2 regions of the Brevibacterium renqingii genome follow, and region 1 is predicted to be linked to the other one. Evidence: predicted binding sites of a transcription regulator. Region 1 holds the regulator's gene; the other holds the start of a gene.
The links. The regulator LexA, encoded in region 1, represses DNA repair genes until DNA is damaged. The targets are predictions, from matches to a motif close to TCGAACANNTGTTCGA.

Region 1 (7,795 bases):
GGACCGGGTGACGAACGCGCTGTCCGGGCAGATCAACACGAGCATGCTGTCGGCGGCGACGAGCTCCGTGCGCAAGCACACCGCCGTCCAGGACGGGGTCGTGTCCCTGCTCGACTCGGCCGCGGCGGCACTCGAACGCGCCCAGTCCTCCGTGCCCGAAGGGCTCATCCTCAATATGAGCGAGGCGCTCGGACTGGCGTTGGCACAGATCCGCGACTCCGCGCGCCAGATCATCAATGACATCGGCGGCAAGTCCGAGGACGCCGATGCCGGTCGGCAGATGGCCAAGGCCCGGTGCCAGGAGATCTTCGAACTGGCCGAACGCTTCTGCGAGCCGGGCAAGAACGACGTCATCTGGCTGTCCCGGTCGACCTTCCGGGAGAAGGAGACGACGAACCTCGTCGTCGCACCGCTGAGCGTGGCCGGAACGATGCGCTCGGGCATCTTCGAGGAATCCACGGTCGTGGCCACCTCGGCGACGTTGTCCCTGGGCGGGAACTTCGACGCGGTCGCAGCCTCACTGGGGCTCTTCGGACCCGACGCCCCGAAATGGGACAGCCTCGATGTCGGCTCACCCTTCGACTACGGACGACAGGGCATCCTCTATGTCGCCTCCCACCTGCCCAAGCCCGGGCGCAGCGGTTTGAGCTCCGAGGCGCTGACCGAACTCGAGGAACTCGTGCGGGCCTCGAACGGCGGGGCGCTGGGACTGTTCTCCTCCCGGGCAGCCGCCAACGCTGCGGCCGAACACCTGCGGGAGAAGTTCGACTTCCCGATCCTGCTCCAGGGCGACGACGGGCTGCCCGCACTCGTCTCCCAGTTCACCGCCGATGACCAGACCTGCCTGTTCGGCACCATGTCGCTGTGGCAGGGAGTCGATGTGCCGGGGCGGACGAACCGACTCGTCATCATCGACCGGCTGCCTTTCCCCCGGCCGGACGACCCGCTCATGCAGGCACGGGCGCGCGATGCCGACCAGCGCGGCGTCAACGGGTTCATGGCCGTGTCCGCCACTCATGCTGCACTGCGTCTGGCGCAGGGCGCCGGCCGCCTCATCCGCTCGACCGAGGACAGGGGAGTCGTGGCGGTGCTCGACTCGCGGCTGCGGTCGGCCAGGTATGCCGGCTTCCTCGTCAATTCGATGCCGCGGATGTGGCCGACGACGAATTCGCAGCTCGTGCGCACGAGCCTCGGACGGCTGGCCGAAACACAAGAGGAATGAGAGAACGCCCGCGAACGGACTGTTCGCGGGCGTTCTGTTCCCCGGCTGCGGAGACCTTCACGGGTCTCAGCTCCGGCGCAGGCTTTCGGAGAAGTCAGCGCGGGCGGAGGCTCTCCGAGGCCTGAGAGGCGACGGACGACGAGACCTCAGAGGCGACGGATGACCGCGACGACGAGCCCCATGATCTGGGCGAAGTTGCCGTCGATGGGCTCGTAGTTCTCGTTCTGCGGCAGCAGCCACTGCTGTCCGGCCTTGCGCTTGAGCGTCTTCACCGTGGCCTCGCCGTCGAGCAGGGCCGCGACGATCTGACCGTTGTCGGCGGTGTGCTGCTTGCGCACGACTACCCAGTCGTCGTGGCAGATGGCGGCGTCGATCATCGAGTCGCCGACGACCTTGAGCAGGAACATGTCGCCGGAGCCGACGACCTGGGTCGGCAGGGAGAAGACGTCGTCGACCTCCTGCTCGGCCAGGATCGGGCCACCGGCGGCGATGCGCCCGACGACGGGCACCTGGACGGTGTTGTTCGACAGCTCCTCGAACTTCGCGCGCTCGGCCTCTTCCTCTTCGAAGGGATTGACGACCTCGATGGCGCGGGGACGCTTCGGATCACGGCGGACATAGCCGAGGCGTTCGAGCTGCGAGAGCTGGTGGGCGACGCTCGAGAGCGAGGCGAGCCCGGCGGCCTTGCCGATCTCGCGCATGCTCGGCGGATAGCCGTTGGTCACGACGGCGCGTTCGATGGTCTCGAGGACGAGGCGCTGCCGGGGAGTGAGGCGGAAATCGCCCTCTCCGGACGATCCCTCTGGGATCTCGACGACCTCGTCATCGCTGCGGGCGGCAGCGATCTCACTGGCAACGTCCTCGTTGCGCGGGCGGCCTCTGCCTCGCTTGTTCTGAACCATTGCTCGTTCCCCTTCGTTCTATTCCCTGCCGCCGAACCCTGCGATCCCCGCTTCGGGGATTCTCGTGTCAGTGCCGACTGAGATGGTTCTGACAGATCGATCAACAACGCTGGTTCCCTCTCATTGTCGCATAGATGTTCGAGTTGGACTGGACATTTGTTCGATTGGCATGTTGAATAGAACAGACGTTCTACCGATTGCTGGTGGAATCGTACGAATGAAAGAGGTAATGCGATGTCTGCACAGAACACCGGGCTGCGCCTGACCACGCGTGGACGCCAGGCCGTGCGCCTTCTCCGGACCCTGCTCATTGCTCTCGTCGTCATCGGCGGAGCGCTCCTCCTCGCCACTCAGTCGTTCTCGGCCGCCGCTGTCGCCGAATCGGAGACCGAGAGCATCGGCATCGACGCCGAAGCGGTCGTCGTCGGCGAGGGCGAATCGCTGTGGACCGTGGCGTCGAACCTCGGTCTCGACCGTGACACCCGTGATGTCGTGGCCGATATCGCCGAGATCAACCATCTGACGACCCCGACCGTCCACCCCGGCCAGACCCTCGACGTCCCTGTCCGCTGAGTCTGCGCCCAACTGAGGAGGCCGCAGATCCTTCCGGGATCCGTTGAAGAAGGGGAGTCCTCCCCGAGTCTCGCGCCCCGACCCGCCGCCCGGGCGGCGGGGGTCTCTCGGTAGAATGATCGCGTGGGAAACTTCGAATCTCTGCCAGTGCGTTCCGACCTCGTCGGCCTCAAGCCCTACGGGGCTCCGCACCTCGACGTGCCGGTCCAGCTCAACGTCAATGAGAACGCCTATCCGCTCCCGGACGTCGTCGTCGACAGCATGCGTGCCGCCGTCAACGATCACTTCTCCGGACTCAACCGTTACCCCGATCGTGAGTTCACCGCACTGCGTGAACACCTCGTCACCTATCTCACCGGCATCAACGAACGTGCCGGGGACAGCGTCGAGCTCGACCCCGCAATGATCTGGGCTGCGAACGGTTCGAACGAGGTCCTCAGCCATATCGTCCAGGCCTTCGGCGGACCCGGCCGTACCGTGCTCGGCTTCACGCCGTCCTATTCGATGCACCCGCTGATCACAACCGGAACGGGAGCCAGCTGGCTCAGCGTCGACCGCAAGGACGACTTCACGCTCGACGCCGACACCGTCGCCGCCGAGGTCGCACGGATCGACCCCGATATCGTCTTCCTCTGCACCCCGAACAACCCGACCGGCACCTCGATCGGGCTCGACGTCATCGAAGCGGCCTACGACAACTGCTCGGGGATCGTCATCGTCGATGAGGCCTACGCGGAGTTCTCCCGCCCGGCCAAGCCCTCGGCCATGACCCTGCTCGAGGGACGTCCCCGCCTCGTCGTCTCACGCACCATGAGCAAAGCCTTCGCCTGTGCGGGGCTGCGCCTGGGCTACGCAATCGCCGATCCCGATCTCATCGACGTCCTCCGCCTCGTCCGCCTGCCCTATCACCTGTCCGAGGTCACACAGGTGCTCGCCTGCACCGCACTCGAACACGCTGACGTGCTGCTGGGCAACGTCGACCGACTCATCGATTCCCGCAACCGGATGTCGGCCCACCTCGCGAAGGTCGGCTTCAGCGTCCACGACAGCGATTCGAACTTCGTGCTCTTCGGCAATATCTCCACCCCGGCCGAGCTGTGGCAGAAGCTGCTCGACCGCGGAGTGCTCATCCGCGACATCGGCATCGACGGCCACGCCCGCGTCAACGCCGGCACCGAGGACGAGACCGAGGCGTTCCTGACCGCGATCGACGAGATCCTCGCCGAATCCCCGGACATCCTCGCCGCACCACCGGCCGAAGATGCGCATCCGGTCGACGGCCCACACTCGTCCGAAGACGCGCCCCACAGCTCCACTCCGTCACCCGCCGCCCCGACGAAAGGCACTCCATGAGGCAGGCCCAGAACTCACGCACCACCTCCGAGTCCACGGTGTCCGTGTCCGTCGACCTCGACGGCACCGGAGCCTCGACCATCTCCACGAGCGTGCCGTTCTTCGACCATATGCTCACGGCCCTGGCGAAGCATTCGATGATCGACCTCGACATCACCGCCACCGGAGACACCCACATCGACGTCCACCACACCGTCGAGGACACTTCGATCGTGCTCGGCCAGACCCTGCGCGAGGCCCTCGGCGACAAGAGCGGAATCCGCCGCTACGGTTTCGCCGCCGTCCCGCTCGACGAAGCGCTGGCCCAGTGCGTCGTCGACGTCTCCGGCCGTCCCTACTTCGTCCATGAGGGCGAACCGGAAGGGCAGCAGTATCACCTCATCGGCGGTCACTTCACCGGATCGATGACCTCCCACTCGCTCGAGTCGATCGCCTTCCACGGCGGACTGACCGTCCACCTCGACCTCGTGCGCGGTCGCGACCCGCACCACATCGTCGAGGCCCAGTACAAGGCCTTCGCCCGTGCCCTCCGCGCGGCCGTGGAGGAAGATCCCCGCAGCAATTCCGTCCCCAGCACCAAGGGAGTCCTGTGAGCACCACCGTCGTCGTGACCCCATTCGGGGTCGCCCAGCAGCTTGCCGCGGCCTGTGTGCTGTCGAACATCTCCGGGACCATCGTGCCGATCGGGGAGTTCAGCGGAATCGTCCTCAACGACACGGACGTGGCCTCCGGCAACGAGGCGGCCGCGGCGATCTCGAAGCTCGCCGGCAAACACGAAGTCCTCCTGCTCGTCCGCAGCGAGGAGCAGATCGACGCCGGACACTACCGCCACGGCACCCGCGAATCCGATGTGCCGGCCGGTCTGGCGCTGAAGAACCTGCCCGATGTGCTCGAACAGCTCCTGCTCGAAACCGTCTCGGCCGACGACGTCGAGGGCAGCATCCGAACCGATTCGATGACGAAGCTGCAGGCCAGCGCCGCGACCATGACACCGGGACGGGCCGCCGTGGCGCGCACCGCTCTGCTGTGGATCATCGCCGCAGTCCTCGCCGGACTCGTCACCGCCTTCGGGATCGCGCTGGGTCTCGGCGGCAACAACGTCGCCTGGGTCATCGCGGTCTTCGGCGTCATCGTCCTCGGCTTCTCCCTGTGGCGGATCTGGTCCGTGCTGAGCAAGGGAGCCAAACGATGACGAGCGTCGCGGTCCTCGACTACGGAGCCGGCAACGTCCGTTCGGCCGTGCGAGCGGTCGCCGCCGCCGGTGCCGAGGTGACGCTGACCGCCGACCACGATGTCATCAACGACTCCGACGGCCTCCTCGTCCCCGGCGTCGGAGCCTTCTCCGCCGTCATGGCCGGACTCGAGAACGTCGGGGGAGTCGAACTCATCCGCACCCGCCACGAACAGGGCCGCCCGCTGCTGGGCATCTGCGTCGGCCTTCAGGTGTTCTTCGCCCGCGGGCATGAGCACGGAGTCGAGACCGAGGGCATCGGACTGTGGCCCGGAGCGGTCACCGCCCTGGCCGCCACTGTCGTACCGCACATGGGATGGTCCCAGGTCAGCGCCCCGGAGGACTCGGAGATGTTCGCCGGCATCCGTGACGACCGCTTCTACTTCGTCCACTCCTACGCCGCCGGCGACCCGCCTGCCGGCACCACGGTGACCACCGCCCGCCACGGCGGCGAGTTCATCGCCGCCGTCGAGGACGGCACCACCTGGGCCGCCCAGTTCCATCCCGAGAAATCCGCCGAGGCCGGAGTCAGGCTGCTGCGCAACTGGCTCGGATCCTTCGCGGCGCAGACGCCCGGTTCCTGACCGAGCCCACCCACTACCATTGGCCGAAACCCGTGGCACCCCGTGCAGAAAGGTCACAATGACAGACACTTCGAACAAGCTCGTCCTCCTTCCCGCGGTCGACGTCGCCGACGGCAAAGCCGTCCGTCTCGTCCAGGGCGAAGCCGGCACCGAGACCGACTACGGCTCACCCATCGACGCGGCTCAGGACTTCGAGAACAGGGGAGCCGAATGGATCCACCTCGTCGACCTCGACGCGGCATTCGGACGCGGCTCGAACTCCGACCTGCTCAACCAGGTCGTCAAGGCCGTGGGCATCAAGGTCGAACTCTCCGGCGGGATCCGCGACACCGAGAGCCTGGAGCGCGCGCTCGACACCGGCGCCGAGCGCGTGAACATCGGCACCGCAGCACTTGAGAACCCCGAGTGGACGGCCGAGATGATCACCCGCTTCGGCGACCAGGTCGCCATCGGACTCGACGTCCGCGGCACCACCCTTGCAGCGCGCGGCTGGACGCAGGACGGCGGCGACCTCTACGAGGTGCTCGAAACGCTCGAGGCCGCCGGCTGCGCGCGCTATGTCGTCACCGATGTGCGCAAGGACGGGACCCTGCAGGGACCGAACGTCGAACTGCTGAAGTCCCTGGCCGAGAAGACCGACGCCCCGATCGTGGCCTCGGGCGGAGTCTCGAGCCTCGACGATCTGCGCGCCCTGCGCGAACTCGTGCCCTTCGGCGTCGACTCCGCGATCGTGGGCAAGGCGCTCTACGCCGGCAAGTTCACCCTGGAAGAAGCCCTCGACGTCGCGGGACGGTGATCGCTTGAGCACGCACTCACACGGTTCCGAAGGCGGAGAGAACCCGGCGAAGTCGCAGGATCCGGCGAAGTCGCAGGATGCCACCCGACCGAACGGGCCCACGGACTCGGCCGGGCAGGCCTGGGCCGGACGGAACCTCAAACCCAACCCGTTCTCCGGCGACAGCGGGCTAGCCGATGCCGCCCTCCTCGAAGCGATGCAGCAGGTCGCGGCCTCGCCGCTGGATCCCGAGGCACACCAGCGAGTCGTCTCCGCACTGTCCGGGACCAGGCTGTACGCTCCGATCGTGCCCATGGTCGTCGACCAGGAGGTCGGGGAGAACGGGCTGATGTCCGACAACTCCTCGGAGATGGCGATGGTCCGCCTGCAGGCCGAAGACGGACGTGAGTGCACTCCGGGCTTCTCCGGAATCCCGCCGCTGACGGCCTGGCACCCGGATGCCCGGCCGGTGCCGATCGAATCCGAACGGCTCGTGCTCGGCGCCATCGAGGCCGAGTCCCAGCTCGTCGTCCTCGACCCGGGCGCGGAGTCCTCGTTCCTGCTGCGCCGCCCGGCCATGTTCGCCTTCGTCCAGTCCCAGCCGTGGACCCCGGCCTGGGCCGACGCCGAGGTGGCCCACCGTCTGCGTGCCATCGCCGAGTCGTTTCCCTGGTTGGCACGGCTGGCCGTCAGCCCCGGCAGCAACAGCGTCCACCTCGGCGGACCGGAGCTCGGCATCACCCTCGGCGTCGAATCCGAAGTCCCGCAGGACGAAGTGCGCCGGTTCCAGGAAGCCGTGGCCGGCGATGAGGAACTCGTATCGAAGATCGACTCGCTGGCCATCCGCCTCGTCGAGTCCTGACCCGTTTCTTCACCCGAGGCGATGGGGCTGAGCCGCTTGCTCGGGCCCTGAACTGAGCGACACGGGTGTGCTCGGGCGACAAGGCCCCCTATGCTTATCAATCATGGGCGACCTCCGTGACCGCAGTCACTCCGGCGTCGCCAGCCCGGTCGAGATCAATGACTCACCGTGTTCTCCCCTCACAACGAGGTGTGGAGAATTCGAACACGAACCTGTAGGAGAGATGACTCATGGCAGACGTGAAACCAGCTTCACCGGAACGCAGAACCCCATGGCAACGGTATTTGGCATTT
Region 2 (7,795 bases), on a different contig from region 1:
CTCCCAGAAGGCGATGCGGGTGATCCGCGCAGTCTCCGGCCCGCACGGATTCAACCTGGGGATGAACCAGGGACCGGTCGCCGGGGCCGGCATCGCCGCCCACCTGCACCAGCACATCGTGCCCAGATGGGGCGGGGACGCGAACTTCCTGCCCGTGATCGCCCAGACCAAGGCCCTGCCGCAAGTGCACGCCGACGTGCAGGCACGCCTGTCGAAAGAATGGAACCGATGAATCCCGAAGACCTCGACACCCTCGCCGAGTACTCCTCTCCGACGCTGCGCGGGGACGAAGCCGTCATCACGATCCGGCGGCCCGACCTCGAGTCCAACAGCTATCTGTCCCAGCTGTTCGCGTTCGGAGGGGACAGCCCGCGTCGTCTCACCCACGCCTGGCACGACTCGAACCCACAGGTCCATGCGAACTGGTCGGGTCTTCTCAGCGCCGAGAAGACGACCCCCGCGCAGCTCTTCGTCGGCTCCACCCTGGAGACGGCGCACCAGATCACGGACAATCACCTCGGTGTGTCCGAGTACGCCATCGACGACCTCGGCTCCCGCGCCCTCTACGTCGCCCGTGTGGCGGAATCCGGACGCTACGGACTCGATGAGGACGTCCCCGCCGCCGAGGAGGCCCCACGACGGATCACCTCGTCGGCCTATCTCAGCAACGGCCTCGGCTACACGGAGGACCGTCGGGCGAAGGCATTCCTCGTCGACCTCGCCGAACCCGGGCTCGGCAAGGTCGGGCTTCGGGGCGCCTCGGAGGTGCCGCTGGCGACCCTGCTGAGCACCCCGGACTCCGATGTCCACGACCCGCAGTTCTCTCCTGCCGGCGACCGGATCTCGGTCGTCGCGGCACTCCGCCCCGATCGGGGGCACCCCGATCTGCGGTCGACCGTCTGGCTGCTCGGAGAAGAGGAGCCGAAGCCTCTGGAGCTGCCCTCGATGTCGGTGAGCCTGCACCTGTGGATCGACGAGGACACGGTGCTGCTGCTCGGCAATGCGCTGACTCGGGACGAACTCGACTTCGTAGGACAGATGCCCGGTCTCTTCGTCCACGACCGTCGCACCGGATCGACGCGGCGGCTGACCGACCCGGAGACGGTCGCCCTCGCACCGATCCGCCCGCAGCTGGTCGGCGGAGCGGTCATCGCCGTCGTCGACACCGACGGAGCCTCCCGGCTCGTCCGCATCGACCTGCAGTCCGAGGGCCTCGGCCTCGACGAGCTGGACTTCCTCAGCGATGACAGGACCGTCGTGGGCGGCTTCGACGTCAACGACACGACCCTCGTCTTCACCGGCTCCACGCCGACCTCCCCGGCCGTGCTCGCACGTCTCGACCTCGCGGCCGCCGCGGCGCCGACCATCCTCAAGCAGCATCCGGCGCCGGCGAACTCCGTGGTGCCCGAGGTGCTGCGGGTCGCCGGAGAAGGCGGGACCATCACCGGGTGGCTGGCGAAGCCGCGCGGAGAGGGGCCGTTCCCCATCATCCTCAACATCCACGGCGGACCCTTCGCCCAATACACCCACGGCTGGTTCGACGAGACCCAGGTGCTCACCTCGGCAGGCTTCGCCGTCGTGTACTCGAACCCCCGCGGCTCCGGCGGACGCACTCGCAGCTGGGGGACCGCAGTGCAGGGCGACATGGCGGATCCGGCCATGGCCGATGTGCTGGCCGTGCTCGAACACGCACTGCAGAGCAATCCCGATCTCGACGCCGACCGAATCGGCGTTCAGGGCGGGTCCTACGGCGGCTACCTCACGGCCATGACCATCGCCGCCGATCGCCGATTCCGCGGTGCCATCGTCGAACGCGGCTACCTCGACCCCGACAGCTTCGTGGGCACCTCCGACATCGGGCGCTTCTTCACCGAGGAATACACGAGCCGCAATCCGCAGTCGATCCTGCGCCAGTCGGCGCTGGCCCGCGCCGACCAAGTGGGGACACCGACGCTGGTCATGCATTCGGAGCTCGACCTCCGCTGCCCGCTGGAGCAGGCGCAGCAGTACTACGCGGCCCTGCAGCGGGCCGGTGTCGATACCGAGATGCTCATCTTCCCCGGCGAGAACCACGAGCTGTCCCGGGCAGGGCAGCCGCGCCATCGTCGGCAGCGATTCGAAGCCGTCCTCGACTGGTGGGACCGTCATCTCACCGGTGGCGAAGAAACCGGCTCGGCCGCGTCCGACTGAGCCGATGAACGATTTCCTCGCCGTCACGGCGATCAGCCGATCCCACTGTTCCCGAATGCTCAGGCCGAGAGCCGACTTGGTCAGGGCAGCGAGTAGCCGATATCGTTCTCTGGACCGCTGTCGCGCTCTTGCCGAAAACCCCCAGCGTCACTATTCTGCAAACACTTGCGTCCCCTCGCCGTCGACCACTGGAGAACCATGAAACCTCGTAAAGCCTCACGGGTCGTATTACTCAATGAGCGCGACGAGGTTCTCCTGATTCGAGCCCAGGACCTGCTGGCCCCGAGCCACCAGTGGTGGATGACCTGCGGCGGCGGTTCCGAACTCGGCGAATCGGCGGCGCAGACCGCAGCTCGGGAGCTCGCCGAGGAGACCGGAATCGAATGCGAACCGCACGAACTCATCGGCCCCTTGGCGACCCGGGACGAAGTCTTCGAATTCACCGAGAAGTCTCTGCGCCAGCTCGAGACGTACTTCGCGTTCCGCACGAGCGAGGACATCGAACTCGAGGACGCGGTCTGGACGGACATCGAGAAGCGCAGCCTGCTGGAATTCCGCTGGTGGACGCGCGAGCAGCTGATGGCCACGACCGAGACCATCTACCCGAAGAACCTGCTGAGCCTCATCGATCTGGCCACGGCGGGGTCCGTGCCCGAAGTGCCGCTGGTCATCGACTGAACCGGCGCGGCCGGGTCGCCTCGGCGGCTCAGCCCGGGCGGGCCGAGCGGAGAGCCGCGACGAGCGTATAGACTTGAGTGGCTGTAACTACAGGAAGGAACACCAGTGGCAGGTCATTCCAAATGGGCAACGACTAAACACAAGAAAGCTGCAATCGATGCCAAGCGCGGCAAGCTCTTCGCCAAGCTGATCAAGAACATCGAGGTTGCCGCACGCAACGGTGGACCTGACCCCGACGGCAACCCGACGCTCTTCGACGCGATCCAGAAGGCCAAGAAGAACTCCGTTCCGGCCGACAACATCAGCCGCGCGGTCAAGCGCGGCGGAGGCCTCGACGGCTCGGGCGTCAACTACGAGACGATCATGTACGAAGGCTACGCCGCCGGCGGTGTGGCCCTGCTCATCGAATGCCTCACCGACAACCGCAACCGTGCCGCCTCCGAGGTGCGCGTGGCCGTCACCCGCAACGGCGGTTCGATGGCCGATCCGGGTTCGGTGACCTACAACTTCAATCGCAAGGGCGTCATCATCGTCAGTGCTGAGGAGACCGACGAAGAGGCCATCCTGCTGGCGACCATGGACGCCGGAGCCGAGGAGGTCAAGGAATCGGGCGAGAAATTCGAGATCATCTGCGAAGCGACCGATCTCGTGGACGTCCGCACGGCTCTCGTCGACGCCGGAATCGACTACGACTCGGCCGATGCCTCGTTCGTGCCCGAGCTCGAGGTCGACCTCGACGCCGAGACCGCGCAGAAGGTCTTCAGCCTCATCGATGCGCTCGAGGACTGCGACGACGTCCAGAACGTGTACTCGAACGCCGACGTCAGCGATGAGGTCCTCGCCGAACTCGATGCCTGATGCGAATCCTCGGCGTTGACCCCGGACTGACCCGCTGCGGGCTCGGCATCATCGACACCCTGCCGGCGCGGAAGGTCGCAATGGTCGCCGTCGATGTGCTCCGGACGCCGTCGGCGGACTCCGTGGACCTCCGTCTCGGAGTCATCGCCGAGGCCTTCGACACCTGGCTGGACACCTACCGGCCCGACATGGTCGCCATCGAACGCGTCTTCGCCCGCAATGACGTCTCGACGATCATGGGCACGGCCCAGGCCTCCGGGCTGACGATGGGTCTGGCCGCTCGCCGCGGTCTGCCCGTGGCCATGCACACGCCTTCGGAGGTCAAAGCGGCGATCACCGGTTCGGGCCGTGCCGACAAGAAGCAGGTCACGACGATGGTGACGAGGATCCTCGGACTCGAGGCCCCTCCGAAGCCCGCCGACGCCGCCGATGCCCTGGCGATCGCCATCTGCCACTCGTGGAGAGGGGCGCTGAGCGCCCAGTCGACGCCGGGACAGAACAAGGACCTCACCGAGCGCAAGGCGGGCGGCCGGCAGGGGTCCGGTCTGACGAAGGCCCAGCAGCAGTGGGCAGCGGCCATGCGCCGGACGAAGTGACCTCCGGCGCGCGGGGGACGAGCCTGGTGGAACCGCCTCGGGAACGGTGCGGGAAGAGTCTCCGGCGTGCCGGGGCCGGCTGGCGACGGGTTCCTGCTAGCCTGGAATCGTACACGTGTTCCCACTCGAAAGGCAGTTCGTGATCAGTTTCCTCAGCGGCACGGTGCATCGGATCGCAGCTGACCACCTCGTCGTCCTCACCTACGGGATCGGCCGCAAGGTCCATGTCACTCCAGATACTCTCGTGGGCGCCCGTCACGGAGCGGAGATCGAACTGGTCACCAGCCTCGTCGTGCGCGAGGACTCGCTGACCCTCTACGGATTCGGCACCGAGGACGAGAACAACACCTTCGAAGTGCTCCTGACGATCTCCGGCATCGGCCCCAGGCTGGCCATGGCGATCCTGTCAGTGATGGGACCTGACGAGCTCGCCGCCGCGATCACGAATCAGGACGCCAACGCACTGACCCGCGTCCCGGGGATCGGGAAGAAAGGGGCCTCGCGGATCATCCTCGAACTCGAGAACAAGCTTCCGAAGCCCGCCGCCTCCACGCCCGGGCCGAGCCTGTCCTTCGGCGGCGGCAACCAGCAGGTCGTCGATGCGCTCGTGGGACTCGGCTGGAAGGAGCCGCAGGCCGAAGAGGTCGTGGCCGACGTCGCCAAGGAGGCCGGCGCTGACGCCGGAACCTCCGTTCTGCTCAAGGCCGCTCTCAAGGTTCTGGGTGCACGGAAATGACCGGCGTCTTCGAGCCCGAACCCGAGGGCGGGGGACAGGAGGCCTCCTACGAGATGGACTTCGGCGATCAGGGACTGACCGGAGCCGAACGCGACCGGCTCGTGTCCGGGCAGGCGGAGACGGCCGAACGGGATGCGGAAGCGGCTCTGCGGCCCAAGGGCCTGGCCGACTTCATCGGCCAACCCCAGGTGCGTGAGCAGCTCTCGCTCGTCCTCGATGCGGCGAAAGCCCGGCAGAAGGCTCCTGACCATGTTCTGCTGTCCGGCCCGCCGGGACTGGGCAAGACGACCCTGGCGATGATCATCGCGCACGAGATGGGTTCGAGTCTGCGTGTGACGTCGGGTCCTGCCGTGCAGCACGCCGGTGATCTCGCCGCCATCCTGTCCTCCCTCGAGGAGGGCGAAGTGCTCTTCATCGACGAGATCCATCGGATGGCCCGCGCCGCCGAGGAGATGCTCTATGTGGCGATGGAGGATTTCCGCGTCGACGTCATCGTCGGAAAGGGCCCCGGCGCGACCGCGATTCCGCTCGATCTCCCGCAATTCACCCTCGTCGGGGCCACCACCCGTTCCGGCCTCCTGCCGGCACCGCTGCGCGACCGCTTCGGCTTCACCGCCCTGCTCGACTTCTACTCGAGCACGGATCTGCTCACGGTGCTCGAGCGCTCGGCCCGGATGCTCGGCATCGATGCGCAGCTGGCGGGGCTGGAGGAGATCTCCACCCGGTCCCGCGGCACACCGCGGATCGCGAACCGCCTGCTCCGCCGGGTCCGGGACTGGGCCCAGGTCAGAGGCAGCGGCGTCATCGACGAAGAGGCCGCCGTCAACGCCCTGCACGTGTACGAGGTCGACGCCCTCGGACTCGACCGCCTCGACCGCTCCGTGCTGCACGTGCTGTGCAAGCGCTTCGGCGGGGGACCGGTGGGGCTGGGAACTCTGGCCGTCTCGGTCGGCGAGGAGGCCGACACCGTCGAGACGGTGTCCGAACCGTATCTCGTGCGGGAGGGCCTCATCAGCCGCACACCACGAGGGCGCGTGGCCACCTCGGCGGCCTGGAAGCATCTGGAAATGCAGATCCCAGCAAATTATGAGTACTGAACCCCGCATATGAGTTCGCCATCGGCAGTGAGGACGAACTAAGCTGGTTCACTGGTTCATTCATATGAAAGGCTGATATCTGTGGATTTGTTGATCCCTCTTGCGCTTGCCGCGCTGCTCATCTTCTTCCTCTTCAATTCTCGGCGCAAGCAGAAAGCGCGTGCGGAGCAGATTAAGTCGGGTCTCGTCCCCGGTGCAACCGTGATGACCACCTTCGGTGTCTTCGGCACGGTCCTGTCGATCGACGAGGAGAGCAACCAGGTGACCATCGAATCCGGTCCCGGGACCGTTCTGCGAGTCCACCGCCAGGCCATCGGCCAGATCGAGAACCCCGAGGCCTCCGCTCCGGTCGATGCTCCCGTCGCCGACACTCCGGCCGCTGATGCGGCCCCTGCGGATCCGGCGGAGAAGCCGGCGATCACCGATGCCGAACTCGATGCCATGAACGCGCGCAAGCGCGCTGAGCAGGATTCGGAGTCCGAGACTGCGGACGCCGCCGATGAAGCCGATTCCGTCAGCGACGATGCGCCGGAGGCGACCGACGCCGATGCTGCGACGACGGAAGGCGAGGCACAGGACGCTGCCGAGATCGATTCGGACGTCGATGACGCCGACTCCTCCGATTCGGATACCGACAAGAAGAACTGATCCGTCCTCGCACTCTGCTCCCGATCGAAAGCTGAAACGTGTCCGATATCGAAGAAAAGCCACGTCCTGGTCTGCGCTTCCTGTGGCTGACGATCGTCACCCTGGTGCTCGCCGGCATCATCGCTGCCGGAGTCATCTGGTCGAACGCCACGACGACTCCCAAGCTCGCACTTGATCTCGAGGGCGGAACGTCGATCATCCTGGAACCGCAGGTGTCGAAGGGCACGGACATCAGCAAGGAGCAGCTCGACCAAGCCGTCGCCATCATCCGCCAGCGCGTTGACTCGACGGGTGTGTCCGAAGCGGAGATCACGACGCAGGGCGATCGCAACATCGTCGTGAATCTTCCGGGCAACCCCGATGAGGAGACGCGCAACCTCGTCCGCTCCTCCGCCCAGCTCGTGTTCCGCCGTGTGGCGCTGGTCGGCGATCCGCGCTCACAGGAGCAGATCCAGAAGGAACAGGAGAAGAGCGGCGACAGCGGCGACAAGTCCGGTTCCGATGACGGACTCAGCGACGAAGAGCGCAAGCGACTCGAGGACCTCACCGGCGCCGACGGCGGCGGTGACGGGCAGGGCCAGGACCAGGCTCCTTCCGGCGGCGGCGAAGTCGCGAAAGCAGGAGGCACGGCTGCGGACAAAGCCGATAAGGGCTCGAAGGATTCGAAGTCGGCCGGCGGCGGGAAAGAGTCCGCGGCCGAGGGCGCAGAGGGCAGCGGTTCGAGCGATGACACTAAGGTCACCGACTCGACGCCGCGGCCGCTGTTCGACCCCGAGAAGGATGCGAGCGAATGGCAGACCGATTCCATCATCAAGGAATACACCGAGCTCGACTGCACGGATCCGAAGAACCGCACGGGCGGTGAGCAGCAGCCCGCCGACAAGCCCGTCGTCTCGTGTTCTCACGACGGCAAGGCCAAATACATCCTCGGCCCGGTCGAACTCGCCGGCGACCACCTGGCCGATGCGAACGCCGGCTACGCCTCGGGTGCG

Region 2: ruvA (Holliday junction branch migration protein RuvA) is a predicted target of LexA. The motif match lies at 4,430-4,445, and genes of this name have one in related genera.

Annotation. Positions count from the first base shown of each region.
Region 1 covers NZ_JADBHG010000001.1:80,176-87,970, reverse strand. The annotation lists gene IIE29_RS00395 (ATP-dependent DNA helicase) at 1-1,222, shown strand, start outside; gene lexA (transcriptional repressor LexA) at 1,369-2,124, opposite strand; gene IIE29_RS00385 (LysM peptidoglycan-binding domain-containing protein) at 2,359-2,697, shown strand; gene IIE29_RS00380 (histidinol-phosphate transaminase) at 2,821-4,050, shown strand; gene hisB (imidazoleglycerol-phosphate dehydratase HisB) at 4,047-4,643, shown strand; gene IIE29_RS00370 (hypothetical protein) at 4,640-5,242, shown strand; gene hisH (imidazole glycerol phosphate synthase subunit HisH) at 5,239-5,865, shown strand; gene priA (bifunctional 1-(5-phosphoribosyl)-5-((5-phosphoribosylamino)methylideneamino)imidazole-4-carboxamide isomerase/phosphoribosylanthranilate isomerase PriA) at 5,924-6,661, shown strand; gene IIE29_RS00355 (SseB family protein) at 6,666-7,502, shown strand; gene IIE29_RS00350 (dicarboxylate/amino acid:cation symporter) at 7,733-7,795, shown strand, end outside.
Region 2 covers NZ_JADBHG010000003.1:210,105-217,899, forward strand. The annotation lists gene IIE29_RS08370 (HIT family protein) at 1-232, shown strand, start outside; gene IIE29_RS08375 (alpha/beta hydrolase family protein) at 229-2,190, shown strand; gene IIE29_RS08380 (NUDIX hydrolase) at 2,389-2,868, shown strand; gene IIE29_RS08385 (YebC/PmpR family DNA-binding transcriptional regulator) at 2,974-3,726, shown strand; gene ruvC (crossover junction endodeoxyribonuclease RuvC) at 3,726-4,322, shown strand; gene ruvA (Holliday junction branch migration protein RuvA) at 4,462-5,058, shown strand; gene ruvB (Holliday junction branch migration DNA helicase RuvB) at 5,112-6,155, shown strand; gene yajC (preprotein translocase subunit YajC) at 6,237-6,803, shown strand; gene secD (protein translocase subunit SecD) at 6,842-7,795, shown strand, end outside.